3 regions of the Phytobacter sp. genome follow, and region 3 is predicted to be linked to each of the others. Evidence: predicted binding sites of a transcription regulator. Region 3 holds the regulator's gene; each other region holds the start of a gene.
The links. The regulator CRP, encoded in region 3, controls carbon source genes, mostly activating them, when cyclic AMP is high. The targets are predictions, from matches to a motif close to ATGTGANNNNNNTCACAT.

Region 1 (4,252 bases), on a different contig from region 3:
GCAAGGTTTTAATCTCGAGATCTTTCGGACCGAAGGCATCCGGTAGATAGTCGCCCAGCGTGTGCGGCGCACGGCCTGGCAGATTAATACGCAATGTCAGCCCGCTGTTCAGCTCGTTCATAAACTGACGGCAGTGACCGCACGGCGTGTAGTTAACGGTAACGGAGGAGAGCGCTTTTTCTCCCCGTGACCACGCGTGGCTGATGGCACTTTGCTCAGCATGTACAGTCTGCTGCATGGTTGCGCCAAGAAACTCCATGTTGGCACCAAAATACCAGGTACCGCTGACGCCGCGTGCAATGGCACCGACGTTAAAGTGGGAAAGTTCGGTGCGTGCGCAGGCTGCGGCGAGCGGCAGCAGAGCAAAGGCCAACGCGTCTTCGTCCATCCCTGTGGCGTCAAGCAGCGCGGAAACCTGTCCGGCCGTTAACATCGCAGGAAAATGCGCGTCAGCCAGGACAGGTGCCAGTGCGGCTTGTAAATCTTCCGCGAGCGCCGGAAACGCAGTGTGAAAACGTGAATGCATGGCGTTGCCTCATAACAATGTAATGGGATCGTAGTTTACGGGCCGATGTGGCCTTTATATGTGATCAACATCTCACTGTATATGCAACTTATGAAATTCAAATGAAAAATGCGCGACGCATCGCAAATTTTAGCCCGCAATCGCCAGGATTAACGGGAACAAGAACGGTGCGAGCAGCGACGTGATAATGCCGCAGATCACCAGTGCCAGCGAACTGAAGGCCCCTTCCTGGTAATCCAGCTCAGAGCAGCGTGCGGTGCCGAGGGCATGAGAGGCCGTTCCCATTGCCAGTCCACGAGCCGATTTAGTCTTAATTCTCATCAAATTCAAGAGAGTATGACCGAACACGGCACCCAGCACGCCTACAAAAATCACGCAGACCGCGCTAATGGCCGGGATGCCACCAATACTGCCACCGACCGCCATCGCAATCGGCGTGGTGACCGATTTTGGCAATACAGATGCGGCAATTTCAGGCGTGGCACCCATCATCAGTGCAATAACAGAGCCCGTAACCATCGCAACGATGCTACCAATAAAGCAAATGGTGATGATGGATTTCCAGCGCGCCCGAATCTGATGCAGTTGTTCATACAGCGGGAAGGCGAGTGCTACGACGGCGGGCTGCAATAAATCATTCAGGATTTTGCTGCCCTGGAAATAGTTTTCGTAAGGGATCCCGGTAATCAGCAGGAACGGAATGATCACCACCATTGCCACCAGTAAGGGGTTGAGCAGCGGCATCTTAAAGCGTGCCGCAAGCTTGCGGGCGGCGAAGAAAACGGCCAGGGTCAGAGGAAGGGACCACCAGATATACGCCATGATTATTTGCTCTCTTCTTTACTAACGATCTTGCGCTCGCCGTGCACCAGATGGGTACTCCAGCTCACCACCACAAACACAATCAGAGTACTGATAGCGCAAGAGACGACGATGGGGCCAAACTGGGCACGCAGCATATCGTAATACTGCATAACGCCTACGCCGATGGGGACAAACAGGAGCGCCATGTAGCGTATCAGCACGTAGCAACCGGGGTTAACCCATTTTGCCGGCAGGATTTGCAGTGCCAGCAGGACAAACAGAATCAGCATGCCAATAATGCTGCCCGGAATGGTGATAGGTAGCAGCGAGGAGAGATAAATTCCCGCATACAGGCAGGCGTAAATAAGGGCAAAGGCGCGGAGGTATTGCCAGATAATATTCAGTGATTTACTCATGGTGGAAACCCTTGATGAACTTCATTCATCATACAATTAAAGCCTAAAATGTGCTACCGATCACATCATGACTTGTGAGCATACCAAACATTCCTTTTTGGAACGTCAGGCATTACCACAAGATTATTCCAATGCGCTCTCTGTCTTTGCTCTGACTGCTTCTTCTATACGCGCAATGACTTCATGTAAACCGCGATGGATGAGCCTGTCCTGGCGCATCACTCTTCCCAGTGTACGGTGCAATTCAGGCACCAACGGATGCAGTGTTAAGCCGATTCTCTCTTCCGGGCTGTCTACCGCCAGACGCGGCACAATGCTGTAACCGAGCCCGGCACGCACCATGCGCTTAATGGCTTCGATACTGCCAAGCTCCATGACGGGGTTCATTGGCACTCCGGCACTCAAAAACCAATTATCGATCAACTGACGCGTTCCGCTGCCGGATTCAAACACAATAAGCGGGAGGTGTGCACAGTGAGAGGGGGTGAATGCTGCTGTCGTCTCGTTACTTTCCGTTGCACTGATGACAACAAATTCTTCTTTCATAACCGGCGTAACGTCCAGATTCTTACCTGTTGCCGGTAAGGTGACGAGGCCAATATCAATTCTGTTTTCCTCAACCGCCCGCACGATGTCCTGCGTGTTACCGGTGCGCACACCCACGGTGAGTTCCGGCCAGGTCTGGTGAAGCGCCTGCAACACGGTGGGGAGCAGATGAATGCAGACAGTGGCACCTGTCCCCAGGGTCACCGTACCCCGGATCTCTTGCTGGTGAAGGGCGACGGATTGCACTGCGGCATTGACGGCGTTTTCAATGGCTCCGCAATGTTCCAGCAGAGTCAGTCCGGCGGGAGTAGGGCGGATGCCGCGCCCGGTTCGCTCGATTAACCGCGCCTGTAACGTGGCTTCCAGTTGGCGTATTTGCAAACTGACCGCGGGCTGAGAGAGACCGAGCACGTCAGCGGCTGCGGTAAAACTTCCCCGGTTTATCACCAACCTGTAAGTGGCCAGTTGATCAAGACTGAGGGTGGTCATCCAACGTTTTCCTTATGCGGGTGATAAGTGCCGACCCGTACCAGAAGGCAGAGGTTGCGGCTAGCCTGTCAGCAGTGACGAGCAGGAGTCGAATAATGGTAATTACTGAAGCAGAAGAACAACATATTCCCGCTATCCACGCAATATATGCCTGGCACGTAGCGAATGGCACCGCCTCTTTTGAAACCGAAGTGCCGGGTATCGATGACATGCGTGAGAGGATGGCAAAACTGCGCGAGGCCGGGCTACCGTGGTTTGTGCTTATCGACGAAGGGGTGGTGAAAGGGTATTGCTACCTGTCTCGCTACCGTACCCGTATGGCCTACCAGTTTACGCTGGAAGATTCTATCTATGTGGATCAGCGTTATCGCCACAAAGGGGCGGGTAAAGCGCTGCTTGCAAAGTGCATCGAATGGGCGGAACAACACGGTTATCGCCAGCTTATAGCCGTGGTCGGTAACAGTGAAAATGCTGCCTCCCTTGCGCTGCACCATCGGGCCGGATTTACCACCACCGGCACATTAAAAAATGTCGGTTTTAAGCACGGACGCTGGCTGGATATTGTTATCCTGCAGCGCACGTTGGGAGATGGTGCGCTGACCTTGCCACTGGTGAATGTAGGGGGTGGCGCGGCCTGCGCGTAAACGCGTTGTATCCTTTTTTTAAATCCTTTTCGCCTGTCGGGGAATCCTGATGGGCCCTCATGTTATGATTTTCCCTTCAGCGCAGCCCCTTCCTGATTTAATTAACGATAATCATTTTCATTAAAACATAGCCTATGCTATATAAATTAGCACAGGCTAATTTCGTTCTGATTTTAATCACCTCTGGAGACTCCTGCATGCGGATAATGAAGAAAGTAAAAGTGGCATCGTTAGGCTTACTGCTGGCACTGACGACGGGTGCACATGCGGCTGAGAAGTTTAAGGTCATCACCACCTTTACCGTTATTGCTGATATGGCGAAAAACGTAGCGGGGGATGCAGCGGAGGTGACTTCTATCACCAAACCCGGTGCGGAGATCCACGAATATCAGCCCACGCCAGGAGACATCAAGCGGGCGCAGGGCGCGCAGCTTATTCTTGCCAACGGCATGAATCTGGAGCTGTGGTTCCAGCGTTTCTACCAACACCTGAACGGCGTGCCGGAAGTGGTGGTGACGACCGGTATCACCCCGATGGGCATCTCCGAAGGACCGTACAACGGTAAACCCAATCCGCATGCCTGGATGTCGACGGCGAATGCGCTTATCTACGTTGATAACATCCGCGATGCGCTGGTGAAATACGATCCGGCGAATGCCGACACATACAAACAAAACGCAGAAAAGTATAAACAGCGGATAACCGACACGCTTGAACCGCTGCGTAAACAGGTGGCGAATATTCCTGAGGCACAGCGCTGGCTGGTCTCCAGCGAAGGGGCCTTTTCGTATCTCGCACGCGACCTTGGCTTAAAAGAGCTCTACTTA
Region 2 (4,252 bases), 300 kb from region 3:
AGTGGGTGAGATTGCAGTTTCTCAATCAGCGCTTTCTTGCCGACAATAATCCCCGCCTGCGGGCCACCAAGCAGTTTATCACCGGAGAAACTCACCAGGCTCACGCCTGCGACAATCAGCTCCTGCACCAGCGGCTCTTTCGGCAGTCCGTACTGGCTCAAGTCAACCAGCGAGCCGCTGCCTAAATCGGCAATCACCGGTACATTCAACTCTTCGCCAAGGGAAACCAGGTCGGCTTCTTCTACGGTTTTGGTAAAGCCTTCAATGTGATAGTTGCTGGTATGAACCTTCATCAGCAGCGCGGTATTGTCATTCACCGCCTGACGGTAATCTTTGGCATGGGTGCGGTTGGTGGTTCCCACTTCCTGTAATACGCAGCCTGCCTGACGCATCACATCGGGGATGCGGAAAGCGCCGCCAATTTCCACCAGTTCGCCGCGGGACACCACCACCTCTTTGCCGCTCGCCGTCGCAGCAAGCATCAACAAGACCGCCGCGGCGTTGTTATTCACGATGCAGGCATCTTCGGCCCCCGTCAGACGGCAAAGCAGCTCCGCAACGGCACGGTCGCGATGACCACGTCCGGCATCATCCAGCGAATATTCCAGGGTCACCGGGGAGCGCATCGCCTGGGTGACGGCATCAATGGCAGACTGCGCCTGAAGCGCACGTCCGAGGTTGGTGTGCAACACCGTACCCGTCAGGTTGAAAACCGGACGTAATGCACTGGCACTTTCGCCAACCAGACGCTGGTGCGCCGTCTGCGCCCAGCTCTCGCACCAGCCAGGCAGTTGCAGCGTCTGGCGAACCGACTCACGCGCCTCTTCCTGCATTTGACGCAGCACGTCAGCGACCTGAGTGTGGCCAAAGGCGGTCATTAAAGGGGAGAACGCCGCATCACGTAACAGGCGATCGGTAGAAGGTATCTGGCTGTAAAGCGACTGGATTTCCGTTGTCATGAATTGGCCTGGCTGAGGTTTGCCCCTCCCGCCTGGAGGGGAATCGACGTGAGGGAATTGTAGCGCGAGTTGAGTCAGGCTGACATAACGGGCATCAAGCCTTCGGCGGTTCGGTGCGGGCGAAGCTCTCACGCTGGAACAGGTTTTCGACCAGTTTGACCAGCAGCGGCCTGTCGACACACCAGCCCGGGGAGACGTGGCGGAAGTTAAGATAGCCAATGGCGCAGGCAATGGAGATGGTCGCCAGATCCAGCGCATCCACACTTAACGTGCCGTCTTTGAGGTAGTTTTCGAGCGTGTCGAGACCATGGCTTATCTTCTCACGTTGACGCGTGAGCTCGGTTTCCGACTGTTGCGCTGTCGGGCGCGCAATTTCCCGCACTGAGACCAGGGCGGCATCCATGATGCCGTCGGCCAGGGCTTCAATCTGACGCATCTTCAGCGCCGCTTTCGGCTCTTTGGGCAACATGGTCGGGGCGATATCCAGCAAATCAATGTATTCCGCAATAATCGGTGAGTCGTACCAGACGTCACCGTCATCCGTGACCAACGCCGGGACTTTACCCAACGGGTTGTACTGCATCACATTGTTAATGGCGTTGTACGGCTGCTCATTCACAAACTCAAAGGTGATGCCTTTTTCCAACAGGATGATAGAAATTTTGCGTACAAACGGGCTGGTATAGCTACCAATCAGTTTCATTGCCTTCTCCTTGTCGCCGACCACAAAGCCTTAAGTATGTACTAAGGCGAGAAAATCTGACGTCAGCCGTTTCATAAATGTGAAAACTTAGCTGGCTATGTTGAGCCACGCGTCGTGTGTTACGCATGAAGTGAAAGAGAATTACAGGTCGCGATGTTAACAAAAACCAGACTTTGCGACCGATCACACTCAGAAAACTCCTGGCGAAAATATCTTGTGATACAGATCACAAATGAATAACAAATACGCCACCAAAATTTGTGATTAAAGTCACATTAACAAGGGGTAAGCGCTGTTTTTTTGCACTTTGTTCTTTTTCTACACAATAATTTTGTGACGAATATCACGTTAAAGCACGGTACACCCCCCGCTTTAACGTGATCAAAGTCACATTAATGGGCGTCATCTGGACAGTTGGCTGATTCGGTGCGAGATTTCGCATCACAGAACACGGGTCCGGCTACCTCTGCCGCCACGTTAACAACAAAACCTCGGGCTTCCGGCCTGTGCGATAGCAAACATAAGAAGGGGTGTTTTATGTCATCCGATATCAAGATCAAGGTGCAAAGCTTTGGTCGCTTCCTCAGCAACATGGTAATGCCAAATATCGGCGCGTTTATCGCGTGGGGTATCATTACCGCATTATTTATTCCAACAGGGTGGTTACCGAACGAAACACTGGCGAAACTCGTCGGCCCAATGATTACCTTCTTACTGCCACTGCTCATCGGTTTCACCGGTGGTCGTCTGGTGGGTGGCGATCGTGGTGGTGTGGTCGGTGCTATCACAACAATGGGTGTGATCGTCGGTGCAGATATGCCGATGTTCCTCGGCGCGATGATTGCCGGTCCTCTGGGCGGTCTGTGCATCAAGAAATTTGACGCCGCGGTAGACGGTAAGATCAAATCCGGTTTCGAAATGCTGGTGAATAACTTCTCCGCTGGCATCATCGGTATGATCCTGGCGCTGCTGGCGTTTAAAGGTATCGGCCCTGCTGTTGAAGTGCTGTCCAAAGGCCTCGCCGCTGGCGTTAACTTCATGGTTGTGCACGACATGCTGCCGCTGGCGTCCATCTTTGTTGAACCGGCGAAAATCCTGTTCCTCAACAACGCCATTAACCACGGTATCTTCTCGCCGCTGGGTATTCAGCAGTCTCACGATCTTGGCAAGTCTATCTTCTTCCTGATTGAAGCCAACCCCGGTCCGGGTATGGGCGTCCTGATGGCGTACATGTTCTTCGGTCGTGGTAGTGCACGTCAGTCTGCTGGCGGCGCGGCAATCATCCACTTCCTGGGCGGTATCCACGAAATTTATTTCCCGTACGTGCTGATGAACCCACGTCTGCTGATCGCGGTAATCCTCGGCGGTATGACTGGCGTGTTCACCCTGAGCGTGCTGAATGGCGGTCTGGTTTCTCCTGCTTCCCCGGGTTCTATCCTGGCCGTGCTGGCGATGACGCCGAAGGGTGCTTACTTTGCTAATATCGTGGCTATCTTCGCGGCAATGGCAGTCTCCTTCGTTATCTCCGCGATTCTGCTGAAAACCAGCAAAGTCAAAGAAGAAGATGACCTGGAAGCGGCAAACCTTCGTATGCAGGAAATGAAAGCCCAGTCTAAAGGTGCCACTGCACTGACCGCGGGTGATGTGACCAACGACCTGAGCCACGTACGTAAAATCATCGTTGCCTGTGACGCCGGTATGGGCTCCAGCGCAATGGGGGCAGGTGTACTGCGTAAGAAAGTCCAGGATGCGGGTCTGACCAACATCTCCGTGACCAACAGCGCGATCAACAGCCTGCCATCTGATGTTGACCTGGTGATTACTCACCGTGACCTGACCGAACGTGCGATGCGCCAGGTACCACAGGCACAGCACATTTCGCTGACCAACTTCCTGGACAGTGGTCTGTACACCAACCTGACTGAACGCCTGGTCGCGGCACAGCGCCACGCGGACAACAGCGTAAAGGTTCAGACCAGCTTGCAGGATAGCTTTGATGCTGGCGATAGCAACCTGTTCAAGCTGGGCGCAGAAAACGTGTTCCTGGGCCGTACCGCCAGCAACAAAGAAGAAGCAATTCGCTTCGCCGGTGAGCAACTGGTGAAAGGTGGCTACGTTCAACCTGAGTACGTTGAAGCGATGCTGGAACGCGAAAAACTGACCCCGACCTACCTGGGTGAGTCTATCGCTGTCCCACACGGTACCGTTGAAGCAAAAGACCGCGTGCTGAAAACGGGCGTCGTGTTCTGCCAGTACCCACAAGGCGTACTGTTCGGTGAAGAACCGGAAGATGTTGCCCGTCTGGTTATCGGTATCGCAGCACGTAACAACGAGCACATTCAGGTTATCACCAGCCTGACCAACGCGCTGGATGACGAAACCGTCATTGAGCGTCTGGCCAACACCACCAGCGTAGAAGAAGTACTGGCGCTGTTGAAGGCATAATGTTCGAATTGTCCGCTGAAAAATTCGGGCGGCGGGAAGGCAGGTAACAACATTCATCCCGGTCACTGTTCAAAGCGACCGGGATACATGAAGAAACCAACCCACCTGCCGCCCGAACCAACAGGCGGACCGACCTCTCCCTCTG
Region 3 (4,252 bases):
GCTCATCATCCATGCGAAAGATGATCCCTTTATGGACAGCCATGTGATCCCGGATCCGGCAACGCTGCCGCCCTGCGTGGAGTATCAGTTGACCGAACACGGTGGTCACGTCGGCTTTGTAGGTGGCACCCTGATGCGGCCAGAAATGTGGCTTGAGAAACGTATCCCTGACTGGCTGAAAACCTGGCTGGAAGACTAAGATGATTATTCCCTGGCAAGATCTGGCGCCTGAAACGCTGGATAACCTTATTGAGAGCTTTGTCTTGCGCGAAGGCACTGATTATGGTGAACATGAACGCGCGTTTGCCCAAAAAGTTGCTGATGTTAAGCGACAACTAAAAAGCGGCGAAGCCGTGCTGGTGTGGTCGGAATTACACGAAAGCGTCAACATCATGCCACGCACACAGTTTCGCGATTAACAAAGCTCAAGCGAACATCATCGCTATTTTCTGGAGTCGCTATGTCTGCTAAACATCCGGTTATCGCTGTTACAGGCTCCAGCGGTGCGGGAACCACCACCACCAGCCTCGCGTTTCGTAAAATTTTCGCCCAACTCGATCTGCATGCTGCTGAAGTTGAAGGCGACAGTTTTCACCGCTACACCCGTCCCGAAATGGACATGGCGATTCGCAAGGCGCGAGATTTAGGCCGTCACATCAGCTATTTTGGCCCTGAAGCCAATGACTTCGGACTACTGGAACAGACGTTTATCGAGTACGGCCACACGGGTAAGGGCCAGGCACGCAAATACCTGCACACCTATGACGAAGCGGTTCCCTGGAATCAGGTTCCTGGAACCTTTACACCCTGGCAGCCGCTGCCGGAGCCAACGGACGTACTGTTCTATGAGGGATTGCACGGTGGTGTGGTCACACCGCAGCATGACGTCGCACGCCATGTGGATCTGCTGGTGGGCGTGGTGCCTATCGTCAACCTGGAATGGATGCAAAAACTGGTGCGGGATACCAGCGAACGCGGCCACTCCCGTGAAGCGGTAATGGATTCCGTGGTGCGTTCAATGGACGACTACATCAACTTCATTACGCCGCAGTTTTCTCGTACCCATATTAACTTCCAGCGCGTCCCCACCGTCGACACCTCTAACCCGTTTGCGGCCAAAGTCATTCCGTCGCTGGATGAAAGCTTTGTGGTGATTCATTTCCGCAATCTGGAAGGCATTGATTATCCCTGGCTGCTAGCCATGTTACAGGGTTCGTTTATTTCTCATATGAATACGTTAGTGGTGCCGGGCGGCAAAATGGGGCTGGCGATGGAACTCATCATGACACCGCTGGTAGAACGGCTGATGGAAGGTAAGAAAATCGAGTAACATCAGTCCCCTCTCCCCGTGGGAGAGGGTCAGGTTGAGGGCATCAGACCGCACAATGCCCTCAACCCATCACGCTTCAATCACTTCATACGAGTGCGTGATATTCACCGCTTTTTCCAGCATCAGCGCAACAGAGCAATACTTCTCAGCTGAAAGGTCTACTGCACGCGACACCGCGGCATCTTTCAACGCTTTGCCTGTCACAATGAAATGCAGATTGATGTGGGTGAACAGACGTGGCGCTTCTTCACGACGCTCGGATGTCAATTTCACCTCGCAATCCGTCACGTCATGACGCCCTTTTTGCAGGATAGAAACCACATCGATAGCGCTGCATCCGCCTGCGGCCATCAGTACCATCTCCATCGGGCTCGGGGCTTTATCGCCTGAGTTACCGTCCATCAAAATCTGGTGCCCGGAAGCAGACTCACCCAGGAACGTCAAACCTTCAACCCATTTCACACGAGCATGCATTTTAATTAACTCCGGAGTAGCAATTTTCTCTACAGATTACGCGTACATAAGAAAACTCGCAACGGAAGGCGACCTGCGTCAAGCTGAAGCGAGACACCAGGAGACAGGCGATTAAAGCTATGCTAAAACAGTCTGGATGCTACAGTGATACATTGATGTACTGCATGTACGCAGAGGACATCACATCTTAGAGGCCGCAGACATGTCTGACGGTGCACTTCCCAGGTATCGGGAAGACAGATTGCAACCCCAGTCACAGGGCGCAGATCCTGAGTCTGGAGCCAGCTTATAACAGAGGATAACCGCGCATGGTGCTTGGCAAACCGCAAACAGACCCGACTCTCGAATGGTTCTTGTCTCATTGCCATATTCATAAGTACCCGTCGAAGAGCACGCTGATTCACCAGGGTGAAAAAGCGGAAACGTTGTATTACATCGTCAAAGGCTCAGTGGCTGTGCTCATCAAGGATGAAGAAGGGAAAGAGATGATCCTCTCTTACCTTAACCAGGGCGATTTTATTGGTGAACTGGGTCTGTTCGAAGAAGGTCAGGAGCGCAGTGCATGGGTACGCGCCAAGACCGCTTGTGAAGTGGCCGAAATTTCCTACAAAAAATTCCGTCAGTTGATCCAGGTAAACCCGGATATTCTGATGCGCTTGTCCTCGCAGATGGCGCGCCGCCTGCAGGTCACTTCGGAAAAAGTCGGCAACCTCGCCTTCCTCGATGTGACAGGCCGTATTGCTCAGACGTTACTGAATCTGGCGAAACAACCCGACGCAATGACCCACCCGGACGGTATGCAAATTAAAATAACCCGTCAGGAAATTGGTCAGATCGTGGGCTGTTCTCGTGAAACCGTTGGCCGCATCCTGAAGATGCTCGAAGATCAGAACCTGATCTCCGCTCACGGTAAAACGATCGTCGTGTACGGAACACGTTAATCTCCGAACGGCGCATTGCCCCTGGCAGTGCGCCGTTTTTGTTTCCCCATGTGGCGCAGGCTGATTTACCACCCCGAAATCAACTATGCACTGCGACAAACGCTGGTGTTATGCCTGCCTGTGACCGTTGGCTTGATTGTGGGCCGACTGGATTTAGGGCTGCTTTTCTCATTAGTCCCCGCCTGTTGCAACATCGCTGGTCTCGACACGCTGCATAAGCGCTTCTTCAAGCGCGTGATTATTGGCGGCTCGCTTTTTGCTGGCAGCAGTCTCGCGGTGCAATTTTTGCTTTTTGAAAACATCCCCCTGCCGCTTATTTTGACCCTGTTGACGCTTATCCTCGGTGTCACTGCAGAAATCAGCGCGCTGCACGGCAGGTTGCTCCCCGCGTCACTGATTGCCGCCATTTTCACCCTGAGCCTTGCGGGCAATATGTCGGTATGGGAACCGCTGTTGATCTACAGCCTTGGCACGCTGTGGTATGGCGCATTTAACGCCTTCTGGTTCTGGCTCTGGCGAGAGCAGCCGCTGCGTGAGTCGTTGAGTTTGCTCTATCGTCAGTTGGCCGATTACTGCGAAGCAAAATACAGCATGCTGACCCAACACGCGGACCCGGAAAAAGCCCTGCCGCCGCTGCTGGCGCGTCAGCAAAAAGCAGTGGACATGATTAGCCAGTGCTACCAGCAACTGCATATGCTGGCGGCAAATCAGAATGGTGATTACAAAAGATTAAGGCGGGTCTTCCAGGTGGCGCTGGATTTACAGGAACACATTGCCGTTAGCCTGCATCAGCCCCAGGAAGTGCAGGAACTGGTGGAACGCAGCCACGCTGAAGAGGTGATCCGCTGGAACGCGCAAACCGTCGCTGCACGGTTGAGGGTAATCGCGGACGATATTCTCTATCACCGCTATCCCCAGCGTTTCAACATGGAAAAGCAGATCAGTGCGCTGGAGAAAATTGCCCTCCAGCATCCGGATAACCCGGTAGGCCAGTTCTGCGCCTGGCATTTCAGCCAGATTGCCCGTGTGCTGCGTACTCAGCGCCCACTCTATATTCGCGATTTAATGGCAGAAAAGCAGCGCCGTCTGCCGCTCATTCCGGCGTTGAAAAGCTACCTCTCCTTCAAATCCGCGGCCTTACGGAACGCCGCACGCATCAGCGTCATGCTGAGCGTAGCCAGCCTGATGGGCAGCGCGCTGCATTTGCCTAAACCCTACTGGATTATGATGACGGTCATGTTCGTCACTCAGAACGGCTACGGCGCAACGCGGGTGCGCATCCTGCACCGGGCGGCAGGCACTATGGCTGGGTTGATTATCGCCGGGGCCACGCTGCACTACCATGTGCCGGAGGGCTACACGCTCGCCACCATGCTTATCGTCACGCTGATAAGCTACCTGATCATTCGTAAAAGCTACGGCTGGGCGATGGTGGGCTTTACCCTGACGGCGGTGTACACGCTCCAGTTACTGACGCTGAATGGTGAGCAGTTTATCGTGGCCCGGC

Region 1: a site for CRP is predicted at 1,795-1,812, ahead of AC5JPW_RS18475 (CidA/LrgA family protein). Genes of this name have one in related genera too.
Region 2: a site for CRP is predicted at 1,877-1,894, ahead of AC5JPW_RS01085 (glutathione S-transferase). Genes of this name have one in related genera too.

What each region holds. Positions count from the first base shown of each region.
Region 1 is NZ_JCACPZ010000008.1:119,247-123,498, reverse strand. Features, by position in the region: gene cdd (cytidine deaminase) at 1-526, opposite strand, end outside; gene AC5JPW_RS18480 (CidB/LrgB family autolysis modulator) at 656-1,351, opposite strand; gene AC5JPW_RS18475 (CidA/LrgA family protein) at 1,351-1,746, opposite strand; gene AC5JPW_RS18470 (LysR family transcriptional regulator) at 1,870-2,781, opposite strand; gene AC5JPW_RS18465 (GNAT family N-acetyltransferase) at 2,877-3,425, shown strand; gene AC5JPW_RS18460 (metal ABC transporter substrate-binding protein) at 3,623-4,252, shown strand, end outside.
Region 2 is NZ_JCACPZ010000001.1:230,403-234,654, reverse strand. Features, by position in the region: gene selA (L-seryl-tRNA(Sec) selenium transferase) at 1-959, opposite strand, end outside; gene AC5JPW_RS01085 (glutathione S-transferase) at 1,054-1,662, opposite strand; gene AC5JPW_RS01080 (PTS mannitol transporter subunit IICBA) at 2,200-4,107, shown strand.
Region 3 is NZ_JCACPZ010000001.1:533,174-537,425, reverse strand. Features, by position in the region: gene AC5JPW_RS02470 (hydrolase) at 1-199, shown strand, start outside; gene AC5JPW_RS02465 (YheU family protein) at 201-419, shown strand; gene AC5JPW_RS02460 (phosphoribulokinase) at 461-1,330, shown strand; gene AC5JPW_RS02455 (OsmC family protein) at 1,400-1,804, opposite strand; gene crp (cAMP-activated global transcriptional regulator CRP) at 2,113-2,745, shown strand; gene AC5JPW_RS02445 (YccS/YhfK family putative transporter) at 2,794-4,252, shown strand, end outside.